Regions from separate parts of the Dyella caseinilytica genome, predicted to be linked through region 1. Evidence: predicted binding sites of a transcription regulator. Region 1 holds the regulator's gene; each other region holds the start of a gene.
The links. The regulator FliA, encoded in region 1, starts transcription of late flagellar genes. The targets are predictions, from matches to a motif close to TAAAGTTTNNCNNNCNNNGGCCGATAA.
Positions count from the first base shown of each region.

Region 2: the regulator FliA is predicted to act here: its motif matches at 3,845-3,871, upstream of ISN74_RS13600 (methyl-accepting chemotaxis protein).
Region 3: the regulator FliA is predicted to act here: its motif matches at 5,592-5,618, upstream of ISN74_RS08515 (HD-GYP domain-containing protein).

Region 1 is NZ_CP064030.1:4,210,745-4,221,457, forward strand. Features, by position in the region: gene ISN74_RS18520 (chemotaxis protein CheA) at 1-1,653, opposite strand, end outside; gene ISN74_RS18525 (protein phosphatase CheZ) at 1,826-2,467, opposite strand; gene cheY (chemotaxis response regulator CheY) at 2,464-2,871, opposite strand; gene ISN74_RS18535 (RNA polymerase sigma factor FliA) at 2,968-3,702, opposite strand; gene ISN74_RS18540 (MinD/ParA family ATP-binding protein) at 3,704-4,645, opposite strand; gene flhF (flagellar biosynthesis GTPase FlhF) at 4,763-6,073, opposite strand; gene flhA (flagellar biosynthesis protein FlhA) at 6,328-8,418, opposite strand; gene flhB (flagellar biosynthesis protein FlhB) at 8,565-9,704, opposite strand; gene fliR (flagellar biosynthetic protein FliR) at 9,717-10,484, opposite strand; gene fliQ (flagellar biosynthesis protein FliQ) at 10,481-10,713, opposite strand, start outside.
Region 2 is NZ_CP064030.1:3,122,084-3,132,796, reverse strand. Features, by position in the region: gene ISN74_RS13610 (hypothetical protein) at 1-318, shown strand, start outside; gene ISN74_RS13605 (GGDEF domain-containing protein) at 332-2,134, opposite strand; gene ISN74_RS13600 (methyl-accepting chemotaxis protein) at 2,143-3,816, opposite strand; gene ISN74_RS13595 (MFS transporter) at 3,992-5,227, opposite strand; gene ISN74_RS13590 (glutathione S-transferase family protein) at 5,362-6,015, opposite strand; gene ISN74_RS13585 (VOC family protein) at 6,079-6,579, opposite strand; gene ISN74_RS13580 (carbohydrate-binding protein) at 7,169-8,542, shown strand; gene ISN74_RS13575 (carbohydrate-binding protein) at 8,988-10,550, shown strand.
Region 3 is NZ_CP064030.1:1,925,824-1,936,536, forward strand. Features, by position in the region: gene ISN74_RS08495 (HlyD family secretion protein) at 1-911, shown strand, start outside; gene ISN74_RS08500 (MDR family MFS transporter) at 904-2,484, shown strand; gene ISN74_RS08505 (efflux transporter outer membrane subunit) at 2,496-3,998, shown strand; gene ISN74_RS08510 (hypothetical protein) at 4,071-4,259, opposite strand; gene ISN74_RS08515 (HD-GYP domain-containing protein) at 4,353-5,474, opposite strand; gene ISN74_RS08520 (hypothetical protein) at 5,841-6,053, shown strand; gene ISN74_RS08525 (hypothetical protein) at 6,138-6,515, shown strand; gene ISN74_RS08530 (sensor domain-containing diguanylate cyclase) at 6,537-7,547, opposite strand; gene ISN74_RS08535 (hypothetical protein) at 7,537-7,746, opposite strand; gene ISN74_RS08540 (alpha-L-fucosidase) at 8,017-9,846, shown strand; gene ISN74_RS08545 (GFA family protein) at 9,969-10,406, shown strand; gene ISN74_RS08550 (tautomerase family protein) at 10,428-10,685, opposite strand.

The DNA of each region.
Region 1 (10,713 bases):
ACGCCCGCGATGCGCCGCAACGCGGCGGCCATCCAGCATGTGATCGTGTTGCGGGTTGAGTTCGAACACTTCGCTGACGTTGCCGAGCGGCAAGGCGAACAGTCGGTCACCCGTGCGCACCATCAGCACACGCAGGATAGCCAGCGTCAATGGCACGGTGAGTTCGAGCGTGCTGCCGTGTCCCAGGCGCGAATGCACCTGCAGCGTGCCACCGAGTTCGGCGACGCGTGTTTTCACCACATCCATGCCGACGCCGCGGCCGGAAATGTCCGAGATCTGCGCGGCGGTGCTGAAGCCGGGACGGAAAATCAGTTCATAGCATTCCACTTCGGAAAGACGCGCGGCCTGATTCGCATCGATCACGCCTTTTTCGACCGCTTTGCGACGCAGTACTTCCGGATCCATGCCGCGGCCGTCGTCGGCCACCGAAATCACAATGCGTTCGCCGCGCTGACTTGCAGACAGCGTGACCTTGCCCTTGCGCGGCTTGCCGGCAAGTTCGCGGCCGGCCGGATCTTCCAGGCCATGATCGACAGCGTTGCGCAGCAGATGGATCAACGGGTCGGCCAGCGCCTCGACCAGGCTGCGGTCCAGATCAGTGTCTTCGCCTTGGGTGATCAGCTCGATGTCTTTGCCGAGCTGACGCGCCAGATCGCGCACGATGCGCGGGAAGCGCTGGAACAAACGGCCCACCGGCTGCATGCGCATGCTGAGTACCGCGGTCTGCAAATCATCGGAGACGCGATCGAGATCGCCCGCCATGGTCGCCAGCGTTTCATTCTCGCTACGCGAGGCGAGGCTTAGCAGGCGGTTACGCAACAGCACCAGTTCGCCGGCACGGCTGACCAGCGTATCCAACCGCGCGGTGTCGACGCGTACCGTGCTTTCGGCTTGCGCAGACTTGGCGGCGGCAGGCGCCTGCCTGGCTTCAACAGGTGCCGGCGCGGGAGCCGGCGCAGACGGCGTTGCTACAACCTGACCGGGCGCCGAGCCCTTGCCATGCAGGTTATCCAGCAAGGCTTCAAACTCGTCGTCGCTGATGTCATTCTTTTCAGGCTGCGAAGGCTGGATAGCACCGGGCGCACTGCCTTTGCCGTGGAGGGCATCGAGCAGGTTTTCGAATTCGTCCTCGCTGATGTCTTTCGATTCGTGCTTGGGTGCCCCGGGTACGCCACCCTGCCCGTACAGCGTGTCGAGCAGCGCTTCGAATTCAGCCTCGATCGGATCAGCCGAGCGCGCCGGCTTGGCCGGTGCGGTGGCAGGAGCCGCTTCGACTGCTGGCTTGAGACGTTCCAACAATGCCTGCGGCGGCGACGCCATCGGCTCGCCTTGCGACAAGGCCACCATCATCGCGTTGAGCAGATCCAGCGCTTCCAGCAGCGCATCCATGTGCACCGAGTTCAGCACCAGCTTGCCGTTGCGGGCATCGTTGAGCAGTTCTTCAGCGTTATGGCACAGCTGCACCATCGGCTCGATGCCGAGGAAGCCCGCGCCGCCCTTCACGGTGTGAAAGACGCGGAACACGGCATTGAGCAATTCGCGATCGTGCGGCGAGGCTTCCAGCTCGATCAGCTGTTCGCCCAGCCGTTGCACCAACTCCCCGGCCTCGACCAGGAAATCGTCACGCAGCTCGCTGTCGAGGTTTGCATCCATCAATGTTTGCCCTTGACCAAGCCGCAACACTTCCCGGCAATACTCGTACTTGCCTCACCGTCATTCCCGCGAAAGCGGGAATCCATTCTCGCTTCTTGCCGAAGAGCAAGATGGATTCCCGCTTTCGCGGGAATGACGGCGAGGGGAAACGAGCGTCCGGCGATTCGCATCTTCAGAACCCGAATTCACTCAACAGGCGATCCACTTCGTCCTGACTCGATACCTTCGCCACTTCCACCGGCGCTTCGCGACCGGCGAGCGCACCCGTGAGGCGCACCAGTTCCAACAGCGACGATTCAACGCTTTCGATAAAGCTCACCACTTTCTTCACGCGCTGGCCGGCCAAGTCCTGCCAGGACTGCACCAGCACCATGTCGTTGAGACCTTCGGCACACGCGCCGGCGAATACCTGCGCCTGACGCGCGAGCACGGCGGAGGGATCGGTTTCGCTGCGATTGAAGTCCAGCACTGCCGCGGCGTTGGCGGAGAGCGCTTCGGCTTCCGGACGCATGCGGTCGACGAAATCCAGGCTGCGGTGTGCGGCCTTGGAACTCATGTCCAACACTTCGGCCAGATAGTTGCGCGCGTCGGTCATGCTCTCAGGCACACCTTCGTTGGCCAGATCGCTGCCGAGGCGACATACCGCGCCATGCAGGTCGCGGGCAAGCACACCGAGCGCACGGAACAGGTGCTGTTCGCGCTGGCGCACCATCGCATCGAGCGCCTGCTCGAAGGCGACGCCATCGGCGCTGGTGAGCAGGTCGCGGACTTCGGGCGGCAGGCCCTCGTTTACGGCGGTCATGGTCGCGGTCATGCAGAAGCTCCACTGGCAGCCAGGCGCTCAAAGATCTTGTCCAGCTTTTCCTTCAGCGTGACTGCTGTGAAAGGCTTGACGATGTAACCATTCACGCCGGCCTGGGCAGCGGCGATGATTTGTTCGCGATTGTTTTCGGCGGTCACCATCAGCACCGGCAAGCTCTTCAACTTCGGCTCAGCGCGAATGGCCTGCAGCAGTTCGATGCCGGTCATGTTGGGCATGTTCCAGTCGGTGACGACCATGTCGAAGGACGTGGCCTTCAGCATCGTCAGCGCGGCATTGCCGTCATCGGCTTCCTGGATCAGCGGATTGCTGAAGCCCAGTTCGACGAGCAGGTTGCGGACGATGCGCCGCATGGTGGAGAAATCGTCTACCACCAGGATTTTCATGTTCTTGTCCAAACGCTTTTCTCCGAAACGCAGAAACAGTGGGGGAGTGCTCTGCTTCCTCTCCCCTCCGGGGAGAGGGACTTGCAGCATCGCGCTTCTCCGTTGTCGCTAACCGCGCCACTCACCCATGCGTGCGCGCAGCCTCACCAATGCCTGGCCGTGGATCTGGCAGACGCGTGATTCAGTCACGCCTAGCACCAGGCCGATTTCCTTCAGGTTCAATTCCTGCTCGTAATACAGGGACATCACCAGTTGTTCGCGCTTGGGCAGCGTGCTGATCGCTTCGGCAAGGGCTTCACGCAGACCACCCTGCTCGATGCTGTCCTGCGGACCGAGGTTGTCGTTGTCGGCGACGTCCAGCGCACTGCCCTCGCCGCCGTCGCCGTCGTCCGGCGCGGTCAGGCTGAGCAGGCGCGCGCTGGTCGCGTCGGCCAGCACCTGGTGATACTCCTCGGCGCTGATGCCGAGTCGCTTCATCACCTCGGCGCTTTCCGCGTCGGCGCCGGTTTCGTTTTCGATCTGCCGCACCACTTCGGCGACCTCGCGGACCTTGCGATGCACCGATCGGGGGGTCCAGTCGGTGCGGCGCAGTTCGTCCAGCATCGCGCCACGGATGCGGATGCCCGCATACGTTTCGAAGCTGGCGGCGCGGTCGGTCGTAAAGTTTCGCGCTGCCTCCAGCAAGCCGATCATGCCTGCCTGTACCAAATCTCCTACGTCAACGCTCGGTGGCAACCGCCCCATCAGGTGATAGGCAATACGCCGCACGAGCGGCGCATGCCTGCGCACCAGCTGGTCTGCGTCTTCGCGTTGCAGTTGCAGATATTCGGAGGCCACATTCATCTCACCACCCCGCAGCCGGTACGTTTTGACCGCTGAAAAAGGCAATACGTCCGAGGTCGGGGTACGCGGGTTCACCCCATGTATCGACCGCACCTGCCAATTGCTTGAATCCGGCCGCGGCGCGGCTGGATGGCCACAGATCGACCACCGCACCCTGGCGGCGGATGGCTTGGCGCAGCCATTCGTCATGCGGAATCATGCCCATGTAATCGAGCGCCACGTCCAGGAAACGGCCGCATACCCGGGCCAGCTTCTCGTACAGCTTTTTCGCGTCGCTCGCCTGGCGAACCATGTTGGCGACGATGTGGAAACGTCGAACGCCGAAGTCGTGCGCCAGGATCTTGATCAATGCGTAGGCATCGGTCAGCGAGGCCAGCTCGTCGCACACCACGATCAGTACGTCATCCGCGGCGGCAGCAAACATCGCCACGTTGTCGGCGACACCCGCAGCGGTATCCACGATCAGGAATTCCGGCGGCTGGATCAGGTCGTCGAAGGCGCGGATGACCGCGGCATGTTCGCTGTTGCCCATCTTTGCCAGCCGGCGCACGCCCGAACCACCCGGAACCACCTTCAGGCCGTGCTGGGCTGGAATGATCAGGTCATGCAGCGAGCATTTGCCTTCCAGCAGATGCGCAAGATGACGCGACGGATTCAGACCCAGCTGCACGTCGATATTGGCCACGCCCATGTCGGCATCCAGCAGCATCACATCGCGGCCGGCCATCGCCATCACCATGGCGAGGTTCACCGCAACGGTGGTCTTACCGACACCGCCCTTGCCGCCCGCCACCGCGATGGTGCGCGTGATGCGTTCCCGCCGGACCAACGGCTGCAGGTTGGCAGCCTGATGGAACGCCGGCAGCTCGTCCCGTTGCACCGGGACGGAGGAAAACAGATTTTGCAGGCCTGCTGCTTGATTCACGTGCAATGCCTCACTCATGTGCTACTGCCTGTGCGCTTTCGCTCCTCTCCTGCGACCCGAAGGTCGTCCCCGTGGGACGTGCAGGGAGAGGGATAAAAGTCGTGAAACCATGAAAGCTGCCGACGAATGACGTTTTCATAGCCCCGCCACCGCCATGCCGAAACGTTCGGCCATGTCCATGTCCTCAACACTCGGCCCAAGCCGCTTCTGTGTCTGCGCTGCACGACAGACCAGCACGCGCGCATCGGCGGCGCTGATGTCCTCCGGCACGCGCTGGCCGTCGGTGGTGCAATCCAGGGGCAGACGATGGCGGATCAGTACCGAGAGCAAACCGCCCAGGCTCGGCGCCTCATCGAGCTTGGTCGCGATGCATGCGCTCAACTGCAAGGGCAGGTAGGCGCGCACGGATTCCTCCAACGCCGAAGCTTGCGCATTCGCCGCCAGCACCAGGCAGGCGCGCATCTTGGCGCCGCCCTGCACGCCAGCATCGCGCAACACTTCCATCTGCTGTTGCAGACGCGGATCGGTACCGGACACACCGGCCGTGTCGACCAGCACCGTATGGTGATCACGCAGCAGGTGAAGGGTTTGCGTGAGACCGGCTGCGTCGTAGGCGGGATAGACACGCACGCCGAGCAGACGGCCGTAGTGTTCCAACTGCGCCGCCGCACCGATGCGGTAATGGTCGGTGCTGACCAGCGCCACTTTGGACGGGCCATGGTTCATCACCGCACACGCAGCGAGCTTGGCGATCGTCGTGGTCTTGCCAACACCCGTTGGCCCGACCAGCGCGGTGACGCCGTGATTATCGGACAGCCGGCGGCCGCTGATCTTCAGGCTGCGGCTAAGCAGCCCCAGTGGCAGGTAGCGCGCCTGATCTGCGTTGAGTTCTTCCGGCAACTCGTCGATGAGCTGGCGCGCGACGTCGGTCTCGACGCCAAGACGCGACATGTCGCGCAGCACGCGGGCGCGCATCGGGCTGCGGCGCTCCATGTCGTTCCAGGCAAGGCTGGAGAGCTGCTGTTCCAGCAGCTGGCGCAGGCCGCCGAGCTCGCTGCGGATGCGCGCGGTTTCCAGCGCGCTCTGCTCGACGATCGGCTGCAATGCGGCCATCTCGCTGGGTGCCGGCGGAGGCGGTGGAGGCGGCGTCGCGGCGCGAACCTCCTTCACAGGCTCCTTCGGCGGTTCTTTGGCGACAACTTTCGCGCGCTCCTTCGATGGTTCCTTGACGGCTTCTTTCACCGGCGCCCTGGCGGCTTCCGTCGAAGGAGTGTTGTGACGCACGGCTTCACGCATCAGGGTTTCGTCGTAATCGACTGCGGCGATGATTTCGATGCCTTCCTCAAGGCGGCGCGTGGAGAGGATCACCGCATCGGCGCCCTGCTCCGCACGCACATCGCGCATTGCCTGGCGCATATCGGCGGCCAGGAATCGTTTGATCTTCATGAATACGTCTCCGCTTTCGCGCCTTTTCGGCACACGCGCGATCTGGCGCGACCGCTACTACCGTGCTCAAGGGAGCCGCTGTTGCTGTGGGAAACGGCGCGAAATGCAATGCCATCTTTCGCGGGAAAGACATCGAAGCAAGCACTCGCCTGCGAGGATTCTTTCTGCTTCATCTCAAACAGAAAGAGCAAAGTTTGTAACGTCGATGTCATTGCCCGCTTAGTCATATCTCGCCCGTTTTTCACATCAATCGCTCAACGCCCAATCGCCTGCACCAATCGCACCCGGCGGTTATCCGGTACTTCGTTGTAAGCCAACACATGCAGGTTCTGAGCCACGTGGCGCGTGAAGCGCGAGAGCCACGGACGCAGTTGCGGCTGCACCAACATCACGGCAGGCTCACCGTTCGCTTCCTGCCGCCGTGTGGCTTCCGCCACGCTCTGCTGCAGGCGATCGGCGAGACCCGGCTCGACCGCCGCGCCCGCTGCACCACTGCTTGAAAGGGATCCGAGCAAGATCTGTTCCAACTCCGGAGCGAGCGTCAGCACCGGGATTTCCGTGCCCAAACCCGCGATCTCCTGCACGATCTGGCGACCCAGCGCCACGCGCACGGCGGCGGTCAGCGCGCCGGGATCCTGACTCTGGCCCGCGTGCTCCGCCAAAGACTCGACGATGCTGCGCATATTGCGGATCGGCACCCGCTCGGCGAGCAGGTTTTGCAACACTTTCACCACCACACCCAGCGACAGGCGCTTGGGCACCAGGTCTTCCACCAGCTTGGGCGCGCTCTGCGCCAGGCGGTCGAGCAGTTGCTGCACGTCCTGGTGGCCGAGCAGTTCGTGGGCATGGTTCTGCAGGATGTGCGATAGATGCGTGGCGATCACCGTCGCCGGATCCACCACCGTGTAGCCCAACCCCTGCGCGTGATCGCGCTGGCTGTTCTCGATCCATACCGCTTCCAGCCCGAACGCCGGATCGCGCGTCGCGACGCCCTGCACCGTACCGTGCACACGACCGGGATTGATGGCCAGATGCCGCTCGGTATAAACCTCCGCCTCGCCCATCGGCACGCCCATCAGCGAGATGCGATAGGTGTTGGGGCCCAGATCTAGGTTGTCGCGGATGTGCACCGACGCGACCAGGAAACCCAGTTCCTGCGACAACTTGCGGCGCACCGACTTGATCCGCGCCATCAACTCGCCGCCCTGGTTCTTGTCGACCAGCGGAATCAGGCGATAGCCCACTTCCAGGCCGATCGGATCGACGCTGGCGACATCTTCCCAACCCAGCTCCAGCTTCTCGGCGGCAGCCGGCGCCGGCAAGGCTTCCGCGGCCGCCTTGGCCAGCCGCTCTTTGGTTTCCTGTTCGCGGCGAATCATCAGGTACGCCGAACCACCGCACACCGCCGCCAACATCAGGAAGGCGATATTCGGCATGCCGGGGATCAGTCCCATCACGAATAACACCACACCGGCGACCGCCAGCGCGCGCGGCTGTGCGAATACCTGTCCGATCACCTGCTTGCCCATGTCCTGCGACTTGGACACGCGCGTGACGATCACCGCTGTCGCAATCGACAGCATCAGCGCAGGTATCTGCGCCACCAAGCCGTCACCGATGGTGAGCAGCGTGTAGGTGCGTGCTGCTTCGGATGCCGACAGACCGTGTTGCAGCATGCCAACGAAGAAGCCGCCCACGATGTTGATGAACAGGATCAGGATGCCGGCCGTGGCGTCACCGCGCACGAACTTGGATGCACCGTCCATCGAGCCGTAGAAATCCGCTTCCTCGCGCACTTCCTGGCGGCGGGTACGTGCCTGTTCCTGATTGATCAGGCCCGCATTGAGATCGGCGTCGATCGCCATCTGCTTGCCAGGCATCGAATCGAGGGTGAAGCGCGCCGTCACTTCCGACACGCGCGTGGCGCCCTTGGTGATCACCACGAAGTTGATGATGGTGAGGATGGCGAACACCACCAGGCCAACGGCGAAGTTGCCGCCGATGACGAATTCGCCGAAGGCCTCGATCACCTTGCCCGCCGCGCCCGCACCGTCATGGCCATGCAGCAAGATCACGCGGCTGGATGCGATGTTCAGCGCCAGCCGAAGCAAGGTTCCCAACAGCACGACGGTGGGAAACGCTGCGAATTCCAGCGGGCGCATCACGTACACCACCGCCAGCAAGATCACCAGCGACAGCGCGATGTTGAAGCTGAAGAGGATATCCAGCACGAACGGCGGCAAAGGCAGCATCAACATCGCCAGCATGGCGAGCATCACCACCGGTGCACCTGCGCCACGCCGGGTTGCCAGCTTCAAATTGTCCAGAACGCTTGCGGTAGCCATTACACATCGCCTTGATCGTTTACAGATGCCTCAGTGCCGTCATTCCCGCGAAAGCGGGAATGACGGCTCGGTTTCAAACATCGTCCATGGTGGGGCTGATATTTCATGCTTCGTATGTACATACAAATCAAAAGCCCCCTATTGCATTACGGTTGGCGGTAACGGCCCTGCAGTTCCGGATCGATATCCGGCTTCGGCGCCGTTGGTTCAGGACCGCCATGTTCGGTGGCCTGTTTGAGCTGATAGACGTAGGCCAGGATCTGCGCGACAGCCACGTAAAGCGCCGCCGGAATTTCATGACCGAGATCAGTAGTGGCATACAAAGCGCGTGCCAACGGCGGCGCTTCGACCATAGGAATGCGATGCGCATCGGCGACCATGCGGATCTGTTGCGCCAGCACATCGACGCCCTTGGCGACGACTCGTGGTGCGCGCATGCGTTTATCGTCATAGCGCAGGGCGACGGCGAAGTGGGTCGGGTTGACCACCACCACATCAGCCTTGGGCACTTCCTGGATCATGCGCCTTCGCGCCAATTGCTGCTGCATCTGGCGAATGCGGCCTTTCAACTGCGGATTGCCGTCGGTGTCCTTGTGCTCGTCCTTCAGTTCCTGCTTGGACATGCGGTGACGGCGCTCATAATCGAAACGCTGCCAGATCGCATCGAGACCACCGATCACCCCCAGCACCACAGCAAACAGCAACGCAGCGTGCGCGACCAGCAACAGCGATTGCTGAACGCCGGCACTCACCGCTTCACGGCCTGTCGCCATGACCGACGCTTCGTCGTGGCGCAGAAGCAGCACCAGCGCGCTGCCGATAAACAGGATCTTGAGCAGCGACTTGGCCAACTCAATCAAACCGTTCAACGCAAACAGGCGCCCGAAGCCTGCGATGGGATCGAGCCGCTCGAAATTGGGAACCAGCGCTTCGGAACTGAAATTGAATCCACCGATGAGCACCGACGAACCGACCGCAGCCGCCAAGGTGGCCGCGAAAATGGGGATCAGCAGGGCAAGCACCTCGCCCGTTGCTTCGCCCAAGACGCGTGTGGTGAGGTGATCGCTGAACAAGGCTTCACGGGAATAGCCAAAGCCAAGCACGTAAATGCGCTGAAGATGCGCGTAGATGGTTGAACTGCCGGACAGCAGCATGCTCGCACCGGCCAGCACCACCATCGCGCCGGAAAGATCGCGCGAGCGGGGAATTTCGCCTTTTTCACGCGCTTCCTGAAGGCGTTTTTCCGACGCTTGTTCGGTGCGGTCTTCATTTTCGGTCTCGGCCATGGGCGGTCCTCCTCAGAGTCCCGCCAGACGCTGCATCAACGTCCAGCCCGCCGCTTGCAGCGACGCATACGCCGTAGCGATGCCACGCATCGCCAGCCACAGGGCGATGAAGCCCATGCAAATGCTGATCGGAAAACCCACCGCAAACAGATTCATCGACGGTGATGCGCGACTCGTTGCCGCGAAGCCGATATTCACCAGCAACAAAGCCGTCATCGCAGGCAGTGCAACACGCAACGCACCGGCAAACAAATCACCGCCCGCCATCGCCACTGCCCACAACGACTTTTCGTCGAACCCCATCACGCCGGGCGGCAAGCTGTGGAAGCTGTCCGCCAGCAGCGAAATCACCTGCAAATGGCCATCCATCGCCAGAAACAGCAGGCTTACGATGACCAGGTAGTACTGACCCAGCACCGGCGAGCTGGTGTTGGTGGTTGGGCTGACCATCTCCGCAAAGCCCAGACCCATGCTCTGCCCGATCAGCACGCCGCCGTATGACACAGCCTGGAAAATCAGCTGCAGCACGAAACCGATGCTAGCGCCGATCAAGATCTGCGTCGCCATCGTCGCAGCGCCGGTAGCGCTGAACAAATCCATCTGCGTCGGGGCCAATGGCGCCAGCACCATGGTGAGCACCATCATGAGCGCCACGCGAATTCGCGTCGGCATCACCGTCGCACTGAAGATCGGCGCCACCATGCAAAAACCGCCGACGCGTCCCAGCGCCCAGAGCATGCCGGAAAGCCAGTAGATCAGCGCCGACATCTGGATCGTCACTTGATCGCCCCCGGCAGCCCCACAATGATGTCGTGCGTGAACTGGATCAGGGTGTGCAGCATCCACGGGCCGACCAGCAAACCCACCGCCGCCATGGCGAGCAGCTTGGGGATGAAGCTCAGCGTCATCTCATGGATCTGCGTGGCGGCCTGGATGATGCCGACCAGCAGGCCGACCAGCAATGCGGTCAACAGCATCGGTGCAGCCACGAGCATCGCCACGTAGAGCG
Region 2 (10,713 bases), 1.1 Mb from region 1:
CCCCATCTTCAGCGCCTGCTGAGCAAGACCGACGGTTGGAAGCTGGATAACCGCGGCGCGTTTACGGCGATCAATGTGCAGCTCCATGTGGGTTGGGGCGCGAGCACCGGCCGGCACGCGACGTTGGTGTGGGAAAGCGATCAGGTGATGGTGCTAGAAACGCGTTTTCTGATTCCGCAGGGCGAGCAGGTGCGTGTGGATCGCATTCAGGCCGGTGTCGCGCGCACGGTATGGGGTACGGTCGTCGAAGGCCGTGAAGGATTCCGGGAAGATGACCGGAGGGACGGCATCTATGTGCATTGGCTGCACGCGCGTTGAGCAACGGGTGTCATCACGATGACGCCTCGACTTGCGCCGGCCAAGGTGCTTCACCGGTAAGTAGATAGAAACCGACCTGCGCACGCTTCGCGTGGCGCTTGGCGCGAGCAGCCAGTGTCGCCAGCGTTTCGGGACGGCCAGGAAACGGCGGTGTGACGCGTACCGCACCGATCGCTACGGTCGTGAGCGGAAAGAACTGCGTGTTGCCGTGGCGGTCTTCACCGACGATGCCCTGGCGAGCGATGTCCTCGTCGGCAAACAAGCCTTGGGCACGTTGGTTGAATAGCGTCACCATCTGCCGACAGCGGGCTTCCCAGTCTTCACTCTGAAAGATCAGCAGAAAATCGTCGCCGCCGATGTGGCCGACGAAATCGCTGCGTGGATTGACTTGCGCGGTAAGGATGCCAGCCAGCAGGCGGATGATTTCGTCGCCGCGGAAATAACCGTACTGGTCATTGAAAGGTTTGAAGTGGTTGAGATCCACGTAGGCCACGGTGAAAGGAACTTCCGCGCGCAGCAATCGCGCCACGTGTTCGGTGACCGGGATGTTGCCCGGCAGGAACGTCAGCGGATTGGCGTAGCGTGCGGCTTCGATGCGAAGTTCAGTCACGCGCCGCACCAGCGATTCGCCGGTGCCAAGGCCCAGATAAAGTCCGTCTCGGGTGATGACAAAGCCATCGCTGAGATAGCGTTGGTCTTGCCCGCGCAGGATATCGGCCATGCTTTCCAGCGATTGGCGTACGTCGCAAAGCAGCGGTGCTTCGTGCATGAAAGTGGTGCAGCTTTTTCTGCCGTACAGCTCGCGCGTATAAGGCTGCGCCATGCGTTCGCTGAAGATGCGTCGGTTGATGATGCCGATCGGATGATCATCCTGCACTACCGCCAGTGCGTGCAGCTCGGGCATGCGAGCGAACAGGGTGATCACGTTGTGGTTGCTGTCTTGCGCGGTAAGTGCAGGTGCTTCGATCACCAGATGGCCAACGTGCATGGGGCGTTGCGTCACCGGCCCTTGCAGGCGGGGTGGTACGGCGATGACGGGATGGTTCAAGACGGCAATCACGGTCTCGTCGACATGGTCGCTGACGCGCGTTGCTGGACGCCCCAGCAGAAAGCCTTGCGCATAAGAGATGCCGAGTTCGCGCAGCATGCGCAGGTCGTCCGCTTCTTCCACGCCTTCGCCGACCAGATCCGCTCCCAGCGTTTCCGCGACCTGGCACAGCGCACGTACGATAGCCAGCCGTTCCGCGCTTTTGGCCAAGCCATGAATCAGATAGCGGTCGATTTTTACCACTTCCGGATGGATCTCATTCCACATCTCGAAGTTGGAGTGGCCGTTGCCGAAATCATCCAGTGCGAAACGCACGCCGTGCGCACGTAGATAGCCAAGCGCATGCGCCAATCGCGCGGGTTCATCCACGATATCGCGCTCGGTCAGTTCGATCGTGATGCGGCTCAGATCCATGCCTCCGGTGCCGAGCGCTGCAATCAGATCGTCGGGCTTGATCGACTTCTGCATAAAGGCCTGCGCGCTGAGATTGACCAACAGCCGGCCCGGCGCTTTTTGAGCCACGAATGCGCCACATACTGTGCATGCGGCGGCCAGTTCGAATTCGCCGAGCCGTCCTTCCAGGCGTGCCAGATTCAGCAACTCCGGCGTGGTAATCCCACCCAAATGTTTGTCGGGACGGGCGAGACCTTCGTGCGCGACGATCTCCATCGTGTCCAGCCTGACCAGCGGCTGAAATACCGCATGCAGGCTTTTCTGAGCCCGATCGAGCAGTGAAGCAAGTCGGGCACTGTCGCGCACGAAGACCATGGCGGGCGCTACGCGGCCTCGTCCAGTTCGGCAGACGGTTCCGGCTGCGCTTGATGTTGTCCTATCCGTCGGATCGAATCGCTTTCTTGGTGGTTGGCTGCGTTTGCCTCGTGATCCATTTCGGTGCCGATGCGGAAAAATTCCATTTGCTGAAGCAGTGCTTCAGCGCTGCGCCGCATCGCATGACTCATCATGGCGGTGCGTTCGACCAGCGCGGCGTTTTCCTGGGTCATGGCATCCATGCCGGCCACGGCCAGGTTGACCTGATCGATACCGACTTTTTGTTCGCGACCGGACAGTGCCATGCCCGCAACTTTTTCAGAGACTTCTGCTGCGCTCGCGACGATGCTGACCAGGGCTTTGCCCGAGTGTTGCGCGCAGGTGCGGCCATCGAGCAGGGCTTCGGCGCTTTCCTCGATGGACTGCTTGACTTCGCGTGCAGCCGCCGAGCAGCGTTGCGCGAGTTGGCGCACTTCGGCCGCGACCACCGCAAAGCCACGTCCATGCTCGCCAGCGCGTGCAGCTTCCACGGCAGCGTTGAGTGCAAGCAGATTGGTCTGAAACGCGACCTCGTTGATCAAGCCCACGAAATCGGCAATGCGTTGGCTGGAGCGGTCGATGGCGTCGATGGCGGTCACGGTTTGTGCGACCACTTGCTGGCCTTGTTCCGCGAGCTTGCGTGAATCGCTGGCGACCCGGCTTGCCTGGTCCGCCATCACGGCGGCCTCGGCGACGCTGGCTGCCATTTCTTCCATGGATGCAGAACTTTGTTCCAGGCTTGCTGCCTGCGACTGGGTGCGCTGGCTCAAGGCATGGGTGTTTTGTTCCAGCGTTAATGCACCGTCCTGGACCTGCGCCGCGCCACTGCGAACCTGGCGCACGACATCGGCGAGCTGGATATCCATCGTTACCAGTGCGCGCAGCAGGTCACCGATCTCGTCATCGCGGCCCACGGTCACAGGTTGACCCAGTTCACCGCGTGCAATGCGCTGCGCGACGCCGGAAGCCAAGCGCAGGCGCGCACCGAGCGCGCGGATCAGCATGCCGTCGCTCAGGCTCGCCAGTAACAAGGCGCCTGCAAATACCGCAAGCATGACAAACAGGCCGCGTTGGTTGGTGGCGTGCTGGGTGAGAGCTTGCGCTTTGCCGTCGGTCAGCGCGCCTTCGAATAGGTTGGTGAAGTCGCTCTGTAGAGGGACCAGGTCCGGCTGCACATCGGTCGCGAGCTTGAGCTGGGCGATATCGAACTGACCTGCTTGCAGCAGGGTCAGCGTATCGTCCATCGCCTGTTCGGCATCCTTGCGATGTTCGGCGGCGACGGACAGCAACTGCTTCTGCTGTACACCGAGGCCGCTCTGCAGCAGCGGCTTCCAATAGCGATCGATATCGACCCGGTTGCTCTTGATCGCCGTGGCGGCGTCGTCGGCAGCGGAGGGCAGGCGCATCAGCACCGCGTGCGCCAGTGCCTGGAAGTCGTTGTTGAAATCGCTCTGGATGCGGCCGACATCGGAGATCGGCGTGAGCGTGTCGCCAACCACCGACTGGATGCGCTGATCCGCGCGCATCAGTTCCATGCTGCACAAAGCGCCGGTGGCGATCAGGAGAAGAAGAATGCCGGCGAGACGAAGCAGCAAGATTCGGCGCAAGGTGACCCGAAATAGGCCGGAAAACGAACGAGACATGACGCACCTTGGGGAAGGGGATGCCTCTTGGTCGGCGGCTGTCGCGTCAACTTGAGTGGAAAGTTGAAGAAAAAATCTTATATTTCAATTGGTTGACGTTTTTGTGGCACTTGGTTGGCGAAGCCGTGCGAGAGGGTGCCGAGATGGCTCTGCGGCGCCGCTGACTATCCCGCTTTCACGAGTCGGCGGGCACCGCCTTCGTCATGGAAGCTTCGCGTGCTGCCTGCGCCTGCAACACCAGCGCCAGAATCACAGCAGCGACGGCGGCGACAGCGGCCAGTCCATAGATAGCGTTGTAGCCCATGCCGCTGGCGATCCAGCCGCCAAAGGGGCCGGTGAGCGCCATCGCGACATCCATGAATACCGAATACACGCCGAGTGCCGAACCGCGGCTATGCGCTGGCACGCGATGCACCGCTTCAACGCCCAGTGCAGGAAACACCAGCGAGAAGCCCAGGCCGGCGATCGCTGCACCCATGGTGGCCATGTGCGTGTTGGTGGCCAGGCACAAGGTGATCAACCCGATCGCTTCGATGGCCAGCGAGGCCATTGCGACACGATAGCCACCCAGCCAGTTGATGGTGCGGCCGAATATAAAGCGCACCCCGACGAACACCACGCCGAATACTGTGAGTGCGAACGCCGCATTGTCCCAGCCGTGCGACGCATAGAAGAGCGTGATGAACGTAGCAATGCAGCCAAAGCCGATCGAACCCAGCGCCAGCCCGATGCCATAGGGAACCACGCGTGCTGCCACGGTACGGAACGGCGAGCGTTCTTCTGCCTCGACCGTGGTGGCCCGCTTGAGCCGCGCCAGCGGCAGCGCAACCAACGGCAGCAGCAGGCTGACTGCGCCGATGGCGGCAAAGCCGTAGTGGTGATCGATCATCACACCCAGCGGTGCGCCGGCGGCGATCGCGCCATAGGTGGCCACACCGTTCCAGGAGATCACGCGAGCGGTGTGATGGTGACCCACCTGGCCCATGCCCCAGGTGATGGCGCCGGTGCCGACGCAGCTTTCCGCGCAGCCGAGTGCCAACCTGGCGAGAAAGATCAGGCCGAGGCTGAGCCACGGCCAGCTTGAAGCCAGCGCACCCAGCAACAGCAATGCACCGCTGGCGGCACAAAGCGTCAGGCCGGTCATCACGGTGCGTTTGGGTCCCTTGGCGTCAGCCATGCGTCCGACGTGAGGACGGCTGAGCAGAGTTGCGACGTACTGCACGCTGATCGCCAAGCCCGCCAGCATCGCACTCATCCCGAGATTGGTATGCACGAAACCAGGTAATACTGCCAGCGATAGCCCGATGGTCAGGTAGGCAATGAAGGTGAATGCGACGGTGCTGAGAATCGACAGCAGTACGCCGGACTGGCGACCGTGATCGGTCGCGGGGGAGCGGGAGGCATCGGCCATAGGGGTACGCAACTCGGTAGATCATTCCGGAGGGGGAACCCGGACGTGGCCTATTATACGCCTGTATGGTGCGCCGCGTCATTGCGGTTGCTCCTAAACGCGGACGATGACATCGAGCCCAGGACGAAGCTCAATCAGCTGGCTGGTGGCTTGCCGGTGTTAAAGGCCAATTGGGCGGCGAAAGCCCGCTGGTATGCGGGGCGCGCTTCGCCGCGGGCGACATAGGCAGCCAGCGTCGGAAACTCGCCCAGGATGCCCGATGGTTTCGCCCTGAGCAGCACCGACACCATCATCAGATCGCCCGCGCTGAATGCACCATCGAGCCAGGCGGCATCGCCCAGCCGAACAGAAAGTTGGCCCAGCCGATGGCGGATGCGATCCACGATCAGAGGCAGGCGCTCCTTACTCCAGGGCTTGTCGCCCTCCACAAACCTGACGGTTACGAGTTCAAGGATCGGGGGCTCTACCGAGTTGAGCGCGGCAAACATCCATGTGATCGCACGCGCCCGCGCATTGGCATCGTCCGGCAGCAGCCCCCCGTGGCGCTCGGCGATATGGAAGATGATCGCACCGGATTCGAACAGGGTGAGATCGCCTTCCTCATAGGTCGGAATCTGGCCGAAAGGTTGAAGGCCCAGATGCGCGGGCTCCTTCATCGCACTGAACGAAACAGGGCGAACCTCGTAGGGTTGGCCCGCTTCTTCAAGCGCCCAGCGAACGCGTGTATCGCGCGCCAGTCCCATGCCGCCATCGGGCGACCGTTCAAAGGCAGTGATCGTGATGGTCATCGTGAGGCTCCTCTAGGGAAAATCATTGGTCGCGATGCAGTTGCCTGACCATCGCACACATGCTCAAGCCTCTGCGGCTTCCTGCAGCACAGCCAAATCGATCTTCTTCATCTTCAGCATGGCTTGCATCGCCTTTTGCGCTTTCGCCGGATCGGGTTGGCTGAGGTAATCGATCAGCTGTGTCGGCACGATCTGCCACGAAAGGCCAAAGCGATCCTTCAGCCAGCCGCATCGCTGCGCGGCAGGATCGCCACCGCTGGAGAGCTGGTTCCAATAATGGTTGACCTCATCTTGTGAGTGGCAATTCACCACCAGTGATACCGCCGGTGTGAAGCTGAAAGATGGGCCACCATTGAGTGCAGTGAGCTTTTGCCCATCCAATTCAAAAGCGATGGTCATGATCAAGCCTTCCCGCTGGCCGCTTGCACGCGCTGCCTCCTTGCCATAGCGGGTGCTGCTGAGGATGCGCGAGTTCTCAAATACCGACACATAGAAATGCGCGGCTTCCTCGGCGTTGTCGTTGAACCAGAGGAACGGGGTAATGCGCTGGAATCGCGAATTCACGGCAGATCTCCTGTTGTCGGGGTAGCGGCTTTCGTATGGGCGACGAACAAGATCCTCGCCATTCGACACGTTTTCTGCGTGAGCCGCATGTCGTGAGGTGGCTATCGTTGTCATGGGTGTCTGTTTTCAGGTGCTGGCAAAACATGCCTTGCAGCGAACTGTCGTTTGCGCTTTGAACAGGCGCGGCAAGGCAAAGTAGCGTGGAATGCGTGCGCTGATTCTTAATAAAGTGCGCGCGACAGCTACATTTTACGTGTTGCGTTGCAGCGATAAAAACCTGCGTTTTTGAGCCTTTTTTCACGTGTTGATGTGTATACGCGGCGTGAATTGACGCGCTGCAGATATGGCAATTTCTTCTTTGCGAGGTGAATCACGTTCTGGCGTGGTCAGAGCGGCCAAACATGCTGGACAACGTTGTCATGAGAGGCAGATACTCGCTCCGCTTTTTGGCAAGTGCGTAGTGCATGACAAGCAGGAACGTGTATGGATGCGTGATGGCGACTGTCCCCACATGACTGGCCGGAACGCGGTCGTGAAATCGCCGATGTGGCTCACCTATTGCGGTTCAATCCAGCCTGGAGACAGTCCTATGCAAGTGAAGAAGTCGACGAAGTGGTCCACCCTGACTTTGAGTTCGCTGAGTACCGCGCTGGGCGCGGCGCTGTCCACCACCTTGCTTACTGTCGCGCCGGTGCAGACCGTGCATGCACAGACGACATGCGCTGCCGCCTGGAGTGCAACGGCAATCTATACAGCGGGCGACGTTGCCAGTGAAAGCGGCATCAATTACGTCGCCAACTGGTGGACACAGGGCAATGATCCAGCCACCAACAATGGTGGTTCGGGCAGTGGCGAACCGTGGACCTCGCAAGGTGCGTGCGGTAGTTCGCCGACTCCTACACCGACGCCAACTCCAACCCCAACCCCGACTCCTACACCCACGCCAACTCCTACACCGACCCCTACACCCACGCCGACACCAACACCGGCACCCAGCGGATTCGTGTTCAGTCCTTATAAGGACATGAGCATCAATATGAACTGGAATACCTACGCCATGTCGACGGAGGTGACCGGTACGCTGATTCCGGTCGTGGGCAGCGGCAGTCTGTATGCAACCCAAGTGCCGCAGCTGCCGGCGCTTACCATTGCGTTTGCTACGGGCGCGTGCGGTAGCGAAAGCTGGGCCGGTGTGACGCCGTCGGAATTCATTTCCGCGAATATCACGTCGGGTGCGGCCAACTCCCTGGCCAGCGCAGGGCTGGATTACATCATCTCCACCGGTGGTCAGGCCGGCGTGTTCACGTGTTCCTCGCCATCGGCATTCGAAAGCTTCATCGCCGAGTACTACACGCCACAGATGATTGGTGTGGATTTCGATATTGAAGGCGGACAGACTCAAGCAGAGATCCAGCAGCTCGTTGCCGACGCTGCGGCGGCTCAGTCGCAGTATCCGAACTTGCGCTTCTCCTTCACGATTGCGACGCTAGGGGCGTCGGATGGCAGCTACGGTGGAGTCAATTCGCTTGGCGCTGAAGTCGTGCAGGCCATTCAGGCGTCGAGTCCGGCGATCAACAACTACACCATCAACCTGATGGCGATGGATTATTCCACGACGTCATCGGCAAATTGCGTGGTGGTGAATGGCGCTTGTGAAATGGGCCAGTCGGCGATCCAGGCGGTGGTGAACTTGCAACACACCTATGGCATCCCGTTCAGCCACATCGAGTTGACGCCGATGATCGGTCAGAACGATAGCTCCGGTGAAATCACCACCTTGGCCGATATCGACACGATCACCAACTACGCGACCGCCAATGGCCTTGCCGGTGTGCATTTCTGGTCGCTGGATCGTGATACGCCGTGTGCGGCGAGCGGTTCGTCCTCGCCGACCTGTAATTCGTATCCGAGTGTAGGCGTACTCGGGTACACCAATGAAATTCTGAAAGATCTCGGCAAGTAAGGCTCGATCGCGCAAGGCACAACCATGTGCCTTGCGCTCGGTCTGTTCCGAAGGAAGCACTGATTTATTCAGAGCTTTCGCGGTGCATGGATGCACCGCTCACGAAGCAAACACGCGAAGGCTTGATTTGTGGGAGACGTGTGCGGATAGGAAACGCACGCGGCGAGTCTAAAAGTCCAGGACGCATTTTCAGATTTTACAAAACGGAGCAGGGGATCCTGCTGCCGGCGGAGAGTGTTCGGTCCGCAGCAGGTATGTACATGTGACGCGCGCATCGGCTTACCGGTTCGCGCCGCGCTTTTGATTCAAAGCAAACCCCACTACACGCAGTATCGAGCATGGATGCGCGATGGCGCATGTCCCCGCGTGATTGTAGGGAGTGCAGTCACGAGTACGCCGATGTTCCTCACCTGTTGCGGTTCAATCCAACCTTGGAGACAGTCCCATGCAAGTGAAGAAATCAACCAAGTGGTCCACGCTGGCGTTGAGTTCGTTGAGTACCGCGGTCGGAGCGGCTTTGTCGACCGGTGTGCTCACCCTAGTGCCGGTACAGGCTGTGCACGCGCAGTCCACCTGTGCCGCGGCGTGGGTTTCCACTAACGTCTATGTCGCTGGCAATGAAGTCAGTGAGAGCGGTGTCAATTACGTCGCGAATTATTGGACGCAGGACAATAACCCGGCGACAAGCAATGGCGGATCCGGTAGTGGAGAACCCTGGACATCGCAGGGTTCATGCAGTGGCTCACCGACCCCGACGCCCACGCCGACGCCATCGCCTGGCTGCGATCCGGCCTGGGTTTCGACCACCGCTTACAACGGCGGCGCATTGGTCAGCGAGAGCGGCGTCAATTACGAAGCGAACTTCTGGACGCAGGGCAACAATCCGGCAACCGACAATGGCGCGGCCGGCAGTGGCGCGCCGTGGACCTCGATCGGTGCGTGCAGTGGCTCGCCCACTCCGACGCCGACACCCACTCCGACGCCAACACCAACGCCCACTCCGACGCCCACACCCACTCCGACGCCCACACCAACGCCCACACCCAGTGGATTCGTGTTCAGTCCTTATAAGGACATGAGCATCAACATGAACTGGAATACGTATGCCATGTCGACCGAGGTGACTGGTACGCTGATTCCGGTTGTGGGTAGCGGCAGTCTGTACGCAACCGAAGTGCCGCAACTGCCAGCGATTTCCCTCGCCTTCGCCACCGGTGAGTGTGGCAGCGAGAGCTGGGCAGGCGTGACGCCGTCGGAATTCATTAGCGCCAACATCACACCAGGTGCAGCCAATTCACTCGCCAGCGCAGGATTGGATTACATCGTTTCCACCGGTGGTGCGGATGGCGTGTTCACTTGCTCTTCGGCTTCCGCTTTTGAGAGCTTCATTGCCGAGTACTACACCTCGCAGATGATCGGCGTGGACTTCGATATCGAAGGCGGGCAGACGCAGGCGGAGGTTCAGCAGCTCGTAGCGGATGCGGCGGCGGCGCAGTCGGCGTATCCGAGCCTGCGTTTCTCCTTCACCGTCGCCTCGCTGGGAGGGCCGGACAGCGGCACGGGTACCGTCAATGAACTGGGTCAGTGGGTGGTACAAGCGATCCAGGCGACGCCCGCGCTGACTCACTACACCGTCAACCTGATGGTGATGGACTATGGCAGTGCGAGCAGCTCGAACTGCGTCGTGGTGAGTGGCGCCTGCGAAATGGGCCAATCCGCAGTTCAGGCCGTCGCGAACCTCGAGCAGTACTACAACGTCCCGGCCAGCCATATCGAGCTGACGCCGATGATCGGGCAGAACGATACATCCGGTGAAATCACCACGCTGGCCGATATCGACACGATCACCAACTACGCCACCGCCAACGGTCTGGCTGGCGTGCACTTCTGGTCGTTGGATCGCGACACGCCGTGTGCGGCAGGTTCGGCCTCGTCGACCTGTAACTCGTATCCCAGTGTGGGGATCCTGGGTTACACCAACGAGGTCCTGAAGGATCTAGGCAAGTAAAGAGCAGGGGGAAACTGTTGCGGATCGGGAGGCATGCCCGATCCGCAACAGGGATGACGATGGGCAGAGCGGGCCACCGGTACGGAGTGCCGGTGGCTTTTTGTTAATGGGTTGGGAGGCAAGCCCTGAATGATTTGCGCGAGCTCTGTGTTGGAGTAATGTC
Region 3 (10,713 bases), 2.3 Mb from region 1:
TCACGGATGTTTACGTGGGCGATAACGTGCCGGTGAAGGCGGGTGACCCGTTGGTACGGCTGGACAGCCGCCAGTATCAGGCGGCGCTGGATCAGTCCAAGGCGACGGTCGATGCGCGCAGGGCGGACATCGAGCGTGCCCAGGCGGGCATCCAGCAACAGCAGGCGGCCATCGAGCAGGCCAGGGCGCAGCTGCAGGTCGCGCAAGTCAGTGCAAAGCACGCGGAAGACGAAGTACGCCGCTATAGCCCGCTGGCGAAAACCGGCGCGGAGAGCGGCGATCAATTGTCGGTGTTGATCAGCAACCGGGATCAGGCGCAGGCCACGCTGACCGCCGACAAGGCTGCGCTGGATCAGGCAGAAGCCCGCATTGCCGATCTCAATGCGCAGATCGCGCAGGCGCAAGCACAGCTGGAAGCTGCGCAGGCTTCTGCCAAGCAATCACAGCTGGATCTGCAAGACACCTTGGTACGCAGCTCACTGGATGGCCGCGTCGGCGATCGTACGGTTCGCGTGGGGCAATATGCCCAGCCGGGTACACGCCTGATGACGGTGGTGCCGGTGCAGAGCATTTATCTCACCGCCAACTTCAAGGAAACCCAGATCGGCCGCATGCGCGCGGGCCAGTCGGCCAAGGTGCATGTGGATGCTCTGCCCGGTGCGGATCTGCATGGGGTGGTCGACAGCTTTGCACCGGGTACCGGTTCGGAGTTCGCGCTGTTGCCGCCGGAAAACGCGACCGGCAACTTCACCAAGATTGTGCAGCGCGTGCCGGTGCGCATTCGGATCGACACCGATGAGCAGACGCGCAAGCGGCTGGTGCCGGGCCTGTCGGTCACGGTGGACGTGGATACCCGTTCGGAAGGCAGCAGTGTGCAACAACAGGCTTCGGTGGTAGGCCAGCATGGCTGAGACCGTCGCCAATCCGGCCCAACATCCGGAGCGCGCCAGTGTCGGTGACTGGATTGCCGTGGCGGCAGGTTCGCTCGGCGCGCTGATGGCGACGCTGGATATCTCGATCACCAATTCGGCCTTGCCGCAAATCCAGGGCGAAATCGGTGCCACTGGCACCGAGGGTACGTGGATCTCGACCGGCTACCTGATGTCGGAAATCGTGATCATCCCGCTTGCGGCCTGGCTGTCGCGCGTCTTCGGGCTGCGCAACTTCCTGCTCGGCTGCGCGGTGCTGTTCATCCTGTTTTCGATGATGTGCGGCATGTCGCACACGCTGACGATGATGATCATCGGGCGCATCGGACAGGGTCTTACCGGCGGCGCAATGATTCCGACCGCGCAGACCATCATCCGTACGCGCTTGCCGATGTCGCAGTTGCCCATCGGCATGACGGCGTTCGGACTGATTGTGTTGCTTGGCCCGTTGCTCGGTCCGGTGCTCGGCGGCTGGTTGACGGAAAACATCAGCTGGAGCTGGTGCTTCTTTATCAATCTTCCGGTTTGCATTGGCTTGATCACGTTGCTGCTGGCCGGTTTGCCATCGGCGCCGCTGCATCTGGAGGCGCTCAGACAAGCCGACTGGCTGGGCATCATCGGGCTGTCGGCGGGACTGAGTTCGTTGACGGTTGTACTGGAAAACGGTCAGCGCGAGCGCTGGTTCGAATCGGACATGATTGTCTGGCTCAGCGTGTTGTCAGCGATCGGCATGGTGTTGATCGCGATCTCGCAGTTCACCGCCAAGCGGCCGGTGATGCGACTGAGTCTGCTCAGCAACCCGCGCTATGCGAGCGTCATTTTCATCGTATTGGTGGTCGGCGCGGCGCTGTATGGCGTGATCTATCTGATTCCGCAGTTTCTCGGCTTGATCGCGGGTTACAACGCGGAGCAATCCGGCTGGGTGATGCTGGTATCGGGTGTGCCTGCCTTCATGATGATGCCGATCCTGCCGCGCCTGCTCGGCCGGGTGGATTTCCGCATTCTGGTCATCACCGGTCTGCTGTGTTTCGTGTTCAGCTGCATGCTGGACATTCATCTGACGGCGCAAAGCGTGGGCCACGATTTCTTCTGGTCGCAGCTGGTTCGCGGTGCCGGGCAGATGTTGGCGATGATGCCGCTGAACCAGGCGTCGATGGCGGCCGTTTCACGCGAAGAGTCGGGTGATGCAGCCGGTATCTACAACATGGCGCGCAATCTTGGTGGTTCGATTGGTCTGGCGATCATCGGCACGGTCATCGATCGGCGCAATACATTCCATGTCGCAGCCATACGCGAATCGCTGACCGCCAATTCGGTGCTGGGGCAGGAACGTATTGCCGCCAATGCGGGGAGCTGGTTCGCGCGCACCGGCGACATGGCGTATTCACAGATGCGTGCGCTGGGTCAGCTTGCCGGCCAGATCGAGCAGCAGGCCATGGTGATGACCTTTTCGGAAGTCTTTTATCTGCTGGGAATCGCTTTGCTGTGCTGCATTCCGCTTGCGTTGTTGCTCAAGACGCCGCGCTATCACGCGCCGGTTAGCGAAGGCCATTAAAGGTGTTTGTTATGTCCATTTCTTCCTTGCGCTACGCACGCATCTCTTGTGCAGCGCTGCTGACCGCAGTGGCGGGGCTTTCCGGATGCACGGTGGGGCCTGATTATCGTGGTGCCCCGGATGTCGCCCACGGCGCGGCGCAGGCGGGAGCGTTCGTGCGCGCGCCGTCCGCTGGTGTGACCTCGGCCGGGCATGCGCCAAGTCGCTGGTGGGAATCGCTGGGTGATCCGCAATTGAACGCATTGATCGACGCGGCGTTGCAGAACAATTCGGATCTGCACGCGGCTCAGGCACGCCTGCGCGAATCACGCGCCCAGTTGCAGCAGCAACGCGCGGCGGATATGCCGAAGGTATCGGCGGACGCTGCAGCGATGCGTATGCGCGAGCCGGATCTCTCCGGTTTGCAATCACTGGAGCAAAATTCCGGCAATACGCAGAACAGTGGACAGACTGCCAGCACCTCGCACGGACAGGGACCGCTGCAGCTGTATAGCGCTGGATTCGACGCGTCCTGGGAAATCGATCTGTTCGGCGGAACGCGCCGCGCCATCGAAGCCGCTTCGGCACAAGCCGAGGCGGTCAACGCCGATCTGGCTGACACGCAGGTGTCGCTGGCCGCGGAAGTGGCCCAGGCCTATATCGATTTGCGCAGCCAGCAGCAGCGCCTCGTACTGGCCAATCAGTCCGCGCAGCTCGAGCAGAAAACGCTGGATCTGATCCGGCAGCAGCGTGAGCGTGGTGTGGTCACCGACTCAGATGTCGAACGGCAGACCACGCAAGTGGAAAACACCAAGGCCACCCTGATCCCGTTGGACGAGCAGATCACCGAATCACTCGACCAGCTTGCCGTGCTGACCGGTCAGGCGCCCGGCGCATTGGATAGCGAACTTTCCTCACAGGCTTCACTGCCTTTGCTGCCGGCATCGGTGCCGGTTGATGATCCGGCGACGGTGTTGAAGCGTCGTCCGGATATCCGTGCCGCCGAGCGCCGCCTTGCTGCAAGCAATGCGCAAATCGGTCAACACGAGGCGGATCTGTTTCCCAAGGTGACGATGCTTGGCTTTATCGGTTCCAATGCCTCCGATCCGGGACATTTGACGCGCAAGAGCGCGCTTACCTGGCTGGGTGTGCCTTATTTGCAGTGGGATTTGATGGACTTCGGCCGTACGCGCGGCAGCATTCGCCAGGCAGAGGCGAGCCGTGATGAAGCGGCCGCCCATTACACGCAAACCGTGCTTGCCGCCTTGCAGGACGCCAATAACGCGCTCTCGCGTTATGGCCATCAGCGTGAGAGCGTGGCGCGTCTGCAGCTGATTGAAGCATCGGCGGACCGTTCCGCTACCTTGATGCGCCAGCGCTACGAGGCGGGTGCCTCATCGTTGATCGATCTGCTGGATACGCAACGGGTGCAATTCAGCGCCCAGCAGAATCTGGTCCAGGGCAGGGCGGAGCTGCTCAATGATTTTGTATCGCTGCAAAAGAGTTTTGGACTCGGTTGGGCTTCCGCGCAATAGACATCTGCGCCGCCAACATGACGGTTTGAGACGTCAAAGCTTTTGCAGTCAGCCCTTATTTGGGGAGCTTCACTAGGCTGCAGCGGCTTTGTGGTCAATCAGATCGGTGGTTATCTCGACCAGGCTGGCTGCGGCAACCGAAGCCAGTCGCTGCGGCCAGCAGTCATGAATGTGTTCGGCGACCAAGCATGGTTCGCCCACGCTGCACTGAGGGCAGGTGCGGTTATGCAACATCAGTTCTTCGATGACGGATTCGGTCATGGCTGGATTCCCCATGGACGGCTCGGCATGAATGGCCGCGCCGGTTGATGGCTTGCCTTGGTTGTATCGGCCGGCTGGCGCATGACTTGAGTATCAAGTCACCGCATCGGCGCCCCATAGGGCTTCCATGCTGACGCTCAGATCCAGCTCGTCCAGATTGACCGCCTCGCTGATGGCGTGCGCACCCACATCGCCGCGCCGGCGTATGGGTGTGGTGACACGCAGGCCGTCATGGGTGGTGATGGAAGACACTTGCGGCGTCAGGCTGTCGTTACCACGGTGCGTCACGACGGCGATGCTGCCATTGCGCAGCCGTACGCCGGTGCCAGGCGGATAAATACCCAGCGTCTTGATAAAGCTGGTGGCAACTTTGTCGTCGAGCCGCGCGCCTTCGTTCAGATAAAGCCGGCGTAGGGCGATGTGAGCCTGGAGCGGTGGCCGGTAGTTGCGACCCGTGACGCGAGCGCAATACACATCTGCCGAGGCGAGCAGGCGTGCGGGCAGGCCGATGGCGTCGCCGCGCTTGCCTTCAGGGTAACCGCTGCCGTCCGAGCGTTCATGGTGATCCAGCACCACCTGCAACCATAGTTCATCGGTAACGCCATACTCACGCAGCAAGGCTACGCTGTGCGCGCAATGTTGGCGCACTTCATGATGTTGATCGTCGTTTAGCGGGCCATCCACGGTCAGCAATGACTGCTGCAAATCCAGCATTCCTACGTTCATGGTCAAGGCTGCAGCCATGATCGACATGTGTTCCTTAAGCGGCAGTTCCAGCGCAGCGCCGACCAGCTCGCAAGTGATTGCCACGTTCACCATATGCCGCGTGGCGTAATGCCCTTCCCGATTCAGGAGGATGGAGGCGAGCGAGAGATCGGCATTGGTCTGGCACGCGCGGCGAAGCAGCTCCGTTATGCGCTTTATTTCGCTGGGAAAGTCCGTGGATTCGGCATCTGTAAGCAGAATATGCAATCGGCTTCGCGCCGAAAGAATCTGGTTCAGCGGGCGATTGGCCAACGCGCTGTCGTCAAACATGCCCGACCGTTTTGCCGAAGAGGTCGTGTCATCGAAATAGGCGACGCGCACCAGGCGTTCCACCGATGCCTCGCTGGTCAGCACATGGCCGGCACGGAGCAGCAGTTTGCCACGCTCGTCATAAGCGTCAAAAGGCAGAGCCTGGCCCACTTGCAACTCGCCCGACTGAATCGGTCGCATGGATGCCAGCCCCTCCCGCCAGCATGATCTTTGGTGGCGGTCGTTTGCCGCCTCGCACAACTGAGTGTTGTGACGCCTGCGTAGAACTGCGCAGGGCATCCCTACCTCTCAGCAGGAAGATCGGCAGCGGACGGCGAAACTTTAGGGTGGCGCAAAAGCGGACGTGCCCGTTCGTATACAAAGCCATCGCGAAACTGAAATGTCGCTGTACGTTATCTGTACCGGACATGTCGCTGAGGCTCAGTAAATCGCGCTGACAGGGCTTCAGTCAGCGCTGATTCGTCTGCGATCCCTACCATCGAGTTGCAGGATCCTTGCTATGTCATGCGCACGGCATGCCATTCACTCGCCAACCGGAGTTACGACATGACCAAGTTATTGCTGGCTACGACACTAGTAAGTCTTTGTCTGTCTCTTGCCGCTTGCGGCGGATCAAGAGCCATCGCCCAGAACAGCGGTACCTGCGGCAAACAGCTGACTGACCTGCAAACGGCGCTCAACTCGGGCGCGATGACCCAGTCTGAATATGACAGCGCACGCAGGGAGGCAATCAGGCGGTGTAACGGTGATGAGAACTGATTGCACAGGTTCTGCGCTGGTACACCGGCTGATGGGCACAGAATATGCATGCCATTTCCCGGGGATGTGAATCCGGGAAATGGTATGACGTTCGCACGTATTGATCAGATAACCCGAAGCGTGATGGCGCTTTGTCTGTGGCTGGCGGCGGTGACGCTGAATATGGGTGCTGTGCTGTGGCTGGGGTTCCAGATACTGCGCTGGCTGCACGACGGCTATTGGACAGATCAGCCCACCGTGATGTTCTGGTTGCGGGATTTCTTCCCGGACGCGTCCGCTTACCTGAATAACCCGCATTCCTGGTATGGGGCGGCCAAGGCGGCGTTGGTGTTGTCCAGGATGCCTTCCGGCTTTGCTCTGGTGTGCATCGGGACCTTCTTCGCTGTGCTGAATGTGTCGGTTAGCGATCGGCGGCCGGAGGCGCCCATGGTCACAAAGTCACGCGCTGCGGCATCTTTTTAACGCGGTCCGTAACAGGCGGTTTCAGATCTCAACCCGGTTGCGTCCACTCAGCTTGGCCCGGTACAGCGCTGTATCTGCGGCCTGCAGCATGCTGTGCGGGTCGCCGGCATGGCTGGGTACCTGGCTGGCAATGCCAATACAGACGGTGCTGGTGATATCGCCGCCTTCCACTTTGAACAGCACGGTTCTGGCAATGGCGCGGCGTATGGATTCGGCGAGTTGCTGCGCGTGTTCCGATGACGTATTTGGCAACAGCACGGCGAATTCCTCGCCGCCATAACGCGCCACCACATCACCAGCCCTGGCGGCCATCGTTCGCAGCACCAGGGCTACCATTTTCAGAGCATCGTCACCGCGCAGGTGGCCGAAGTCGTCGTTGATGTGCTTGAAGTGATCGACGTCGATCAGCAGCAGGCTCAGCGCGGTCTTTTCGCGAGCGGCACGTCGCCATTCCGTTTCGAAGATTTCATCGAAGCGGCGGCGATTGAGCGTGCCGGTCAAGCTGTCCGTGGAGGCTAATATCTGAAGTTGGTGATTCAGAACCTCCATTTCCGCTTTGGCAATACCGAGCTGCACGTTCATGTGAATCAATTGCAGATGTTGCTCGATGACATCGCGGAACTGCATCAGCAGGTTTTCATGCAGATCGGAATAGGCGTTTGTCTTGTTGTCCAGCACACAGATCGTGCCGAAAGGGGTTCTATCTGGCCAGCGAATCGGAAAGCCCAGATAGGAAATCATGTTGAGCTTGATATCCGGGTTGTTCTTCCAGTCGTCGTCCTCCAGCGCATTGGGGACAAGCAAGTGGTGATCGCTGCGGATGACCGTTTCGCAATAAAGCCCGGACTGATGCAGGCGCTCGCGGTCGCCAACACGATAAGGATTGCCAGCGGTTTTACTGGAAACAAACACCTGGATATCGTTGTCGACCACACGCATGATCAAGCTCGCCGGCGCGGCGATTAACTTGGCCATGGTGTCAACGATGTTCTGCCATTTCTCCAGTACGTCGTCGGGTACGTCAATGCGCATACGCCCCACCGACCAGGATCAGGCCAAGACAGGCCAGCACAAACAGGATGGTTGCCGCGGCCAGCAGCACGGGCTCGACGATGGCCGGATTGGCAAGTCTCGTCAGCAGCGCATGCCATACATGGTGGTGCAGGGCGCGCAGTTCGGAAGCGAGTTGGATGGCGCCATGGTCACTAAAGAAATGAGTGGTCTGCCACATCGGAATGACCCCCTAAGCAGTCGTCGCTGAATTCCATTCCGGCGAGGGATGTACGTAGTGTCCAAGCGATGGGCCTCGGTCTGTATCAGAAAACTCCGAAAATAGCCGGGCGCCGCCGGAAAGGGCGCAGATCCAGGCGTTCGCCGTGAGCGTTGCGCGCCGACCGGCAACGCGCTTGGCGAGATATGGCATCCGCTTTTGTCCCCGTTTACGGTCTTAACGGGTAAAGTCGGGGTTCCATCATCTTGAATGACGAAGGAAGCGTGGCGCATGGGGAAGAGTGTTGCAGGCAAGCAGGCCGCCTTATGGCTGCTGATCGGTATGGCGGGTTGTTCACAAAATCTTTGGGCAGACGCGTCGCCGGCTCAGCCGGTCACCTCGATGGCGGTGACGAGTCGTCAGCTCGATGAACCCCAGCCGCAGCCAGGACCGGGCCCCAGCACGGAAACCATCAAAGCCTGGCAGGACCGCAAGTTCGGTATGTTCATCCACTTCGGCCTGTATTCGCTGGCTGGCGGGATGTGGAACGGGCAGCGCGTGAACAACGGTTACAGCGAGCAGATTATGGCCAACGGCCCGATTCCGATGAAGGAATACGAAGCGTTGGCATCGCATTTCGATCCGGTGCACTTTGATCCGGATGCGATCGTGGCCTTGGCCAAGGCGGCGGGCATGAAGTTCATCGTGATTACCGCCAAGCATCACGATGGATTCAATCTTTTCCACACCGCGCAGACGCCTTACAACACGGTGGATGACACGCCTTATCACCAGGACATCGTCAAGCAGCTTGCCGATGCTTGCGCGCGCGGTGGCCTGAAGTTTGGCGTCTACTACTCCACCATCGACTGGCATCATCCGGGTGGCAATACGTATATCGACGGCAACAGCAATCCGATCACGCCGGGGCAGGAGGCTTTCAACGTAGCTCAGCTTAAGGAGCTGATGAGCCATTACGGACCCATCTCCGAAATCTGGTTCGACATGGGCAAGCCCACGCCTGCGCAAAGCCGGCATTTTGCCGAAACGGTGCATGGACTGCAGCCGCAAACCATGATCTCCGGGCGCGTGTGGAACTACGAAGGGAATTTTGCCGTGATGGGCGATAACGCCGAGCCCAACGTGGCCATGGAAATGCCGTGGCAAGCGCCCGCATCCATGTTCCCGGAAACGTGGGGCTATCGCTCATGGCAAGTGCGCACCGATTTGCCGGGCAAGATTCGCGAGAACATCACGCGACTGGTCAGGGTGGTCAGCCAGGGCGGTAATTACATTCTCAACATCGGGCCGGAAGGCGATGGCTCGGTGGTGCCTTACGAAGCGCAAGTGCTGCAGGGCATCGGCGAGTGGCTGAAGCACAACGGAGAAGCCATTTATGGCACCCGCAAGCAACCCTTTGCTGCGCTGGATTTTGGTTATGCGACGGTGGGGCCGCACGCGGTCTATCTGTTTATCGCAAAGATGCCGGCGGATCACCAGCTTCATCTGCCCGGTGCCGCGGATACGGCATTTGGCCGTGCGTACCGGCTGGGATCGTCTGAATCATCGGTCGCGATTCAGCGTCATGGCGATGATGTCTCCATTGCGCTGGATCAGCTCGCAGGCTGGCCCAAGTCCGATTCGGATGGTGGCAACATCGACACATTCATGCCGGTCATCGTGTTGCCCTTCGATGGCGCACTGCGTGTTCGCCCTGAGGCCATGGCCGCTGCGAAGGATGGCAGCTTCCATCTGCAGCCGGCACAAGCAGAGCACTATCTCAATTACAACGGCGAGGGTTATGAGGCCCCTTCCACGCTTTATAAGCTGAGCTGGCAGCTTGATGCGAATGCAGCGAACTATTCGCTCACGCTGCACTACACACCACCGCAACAGCGCTCGACACTGGATCTCTGGGTCGACGGGCAACGTTATGCTTTGAATCTGGACAGCGCCACATCGGGGCAAACGAGTACCGCCAGCAAGACCGTCCGCATTCGTCGTGATCGCTCAACCCATCCTTATGCGATGCAAGTGGAGCTGACACCCGCCGCGCCTTTTGTGCAGGGCACCCCGTTGCCGGTAACGATACAGAATCTGGAATTGCTACCGCAGCCATGAAGTAAGTCACTTGTCACCCATCCACAGGCTGCGCATCATGTTAAGCCTGTGATGGTCCCGGACGTCTTGTTTGAAACATGCTTGCCGGGGACAGGTGCTTTTTTGATGCGGAGCATTGATGTATGAGCGCGAATCAGCAAGACGACGTGTTGAAACTTCAAGGTGGTTGCTATTGCGGCGCGGTACGCTATATCGCCGAAGGGAAGGCGGTGATGAAAGGGCAGTGCCATTGCCGCGAATGCCAATACATCAGCGGTGGTGCGCCGCAGATGTTTTTGCTTATGCCGCGTGAGGGCTTCCGCTATACGCAAGGCTCGCCAAGGTCGTTCACGCGCAGTGACCTTGAGCATCCGGTGACACGGGAGTTCTGTGGCGAATGCGGCACTCACCTGGTCACGCTGCGCAAAGACCTGCCCACCTTGGTGGTGTTGAAGGCTGGACCGCTCGATGATCCAGCCCTATACGGCCATCCGCAGATGGCGATTTTCACCGTCGACAAGCAGCCTTTCCACCATGTGCCGGATGGACTGCCATCCTTCGAGCGTATGCCGGTGCGGTGAGCGGCAAGTATCAGTGCCGGATTATTCGGGCGCTGTCGGTGCTCCGTGGGACTTTTTTGCCAGTTGCTTTCGGAATTCGGGGACTGGCAAGCCACCCCATCCGAAATTTTCCAGTTCTACTTCTTCAATGACGACAAAGGTCGCGTCGAGCGGCTTGTTCAGAACGTCGAGCAGCAACTGGCTGGCGCCCTTGATCAATGCTGCCTTTTCTTCAGCCGTGGCGGCATTGCGGCCTGGGCCGGACCCTTCGCGGGTGATGGTGATGTGGACGATAGGCATGATGGTTTACCTCGTGGCTATAGCTATC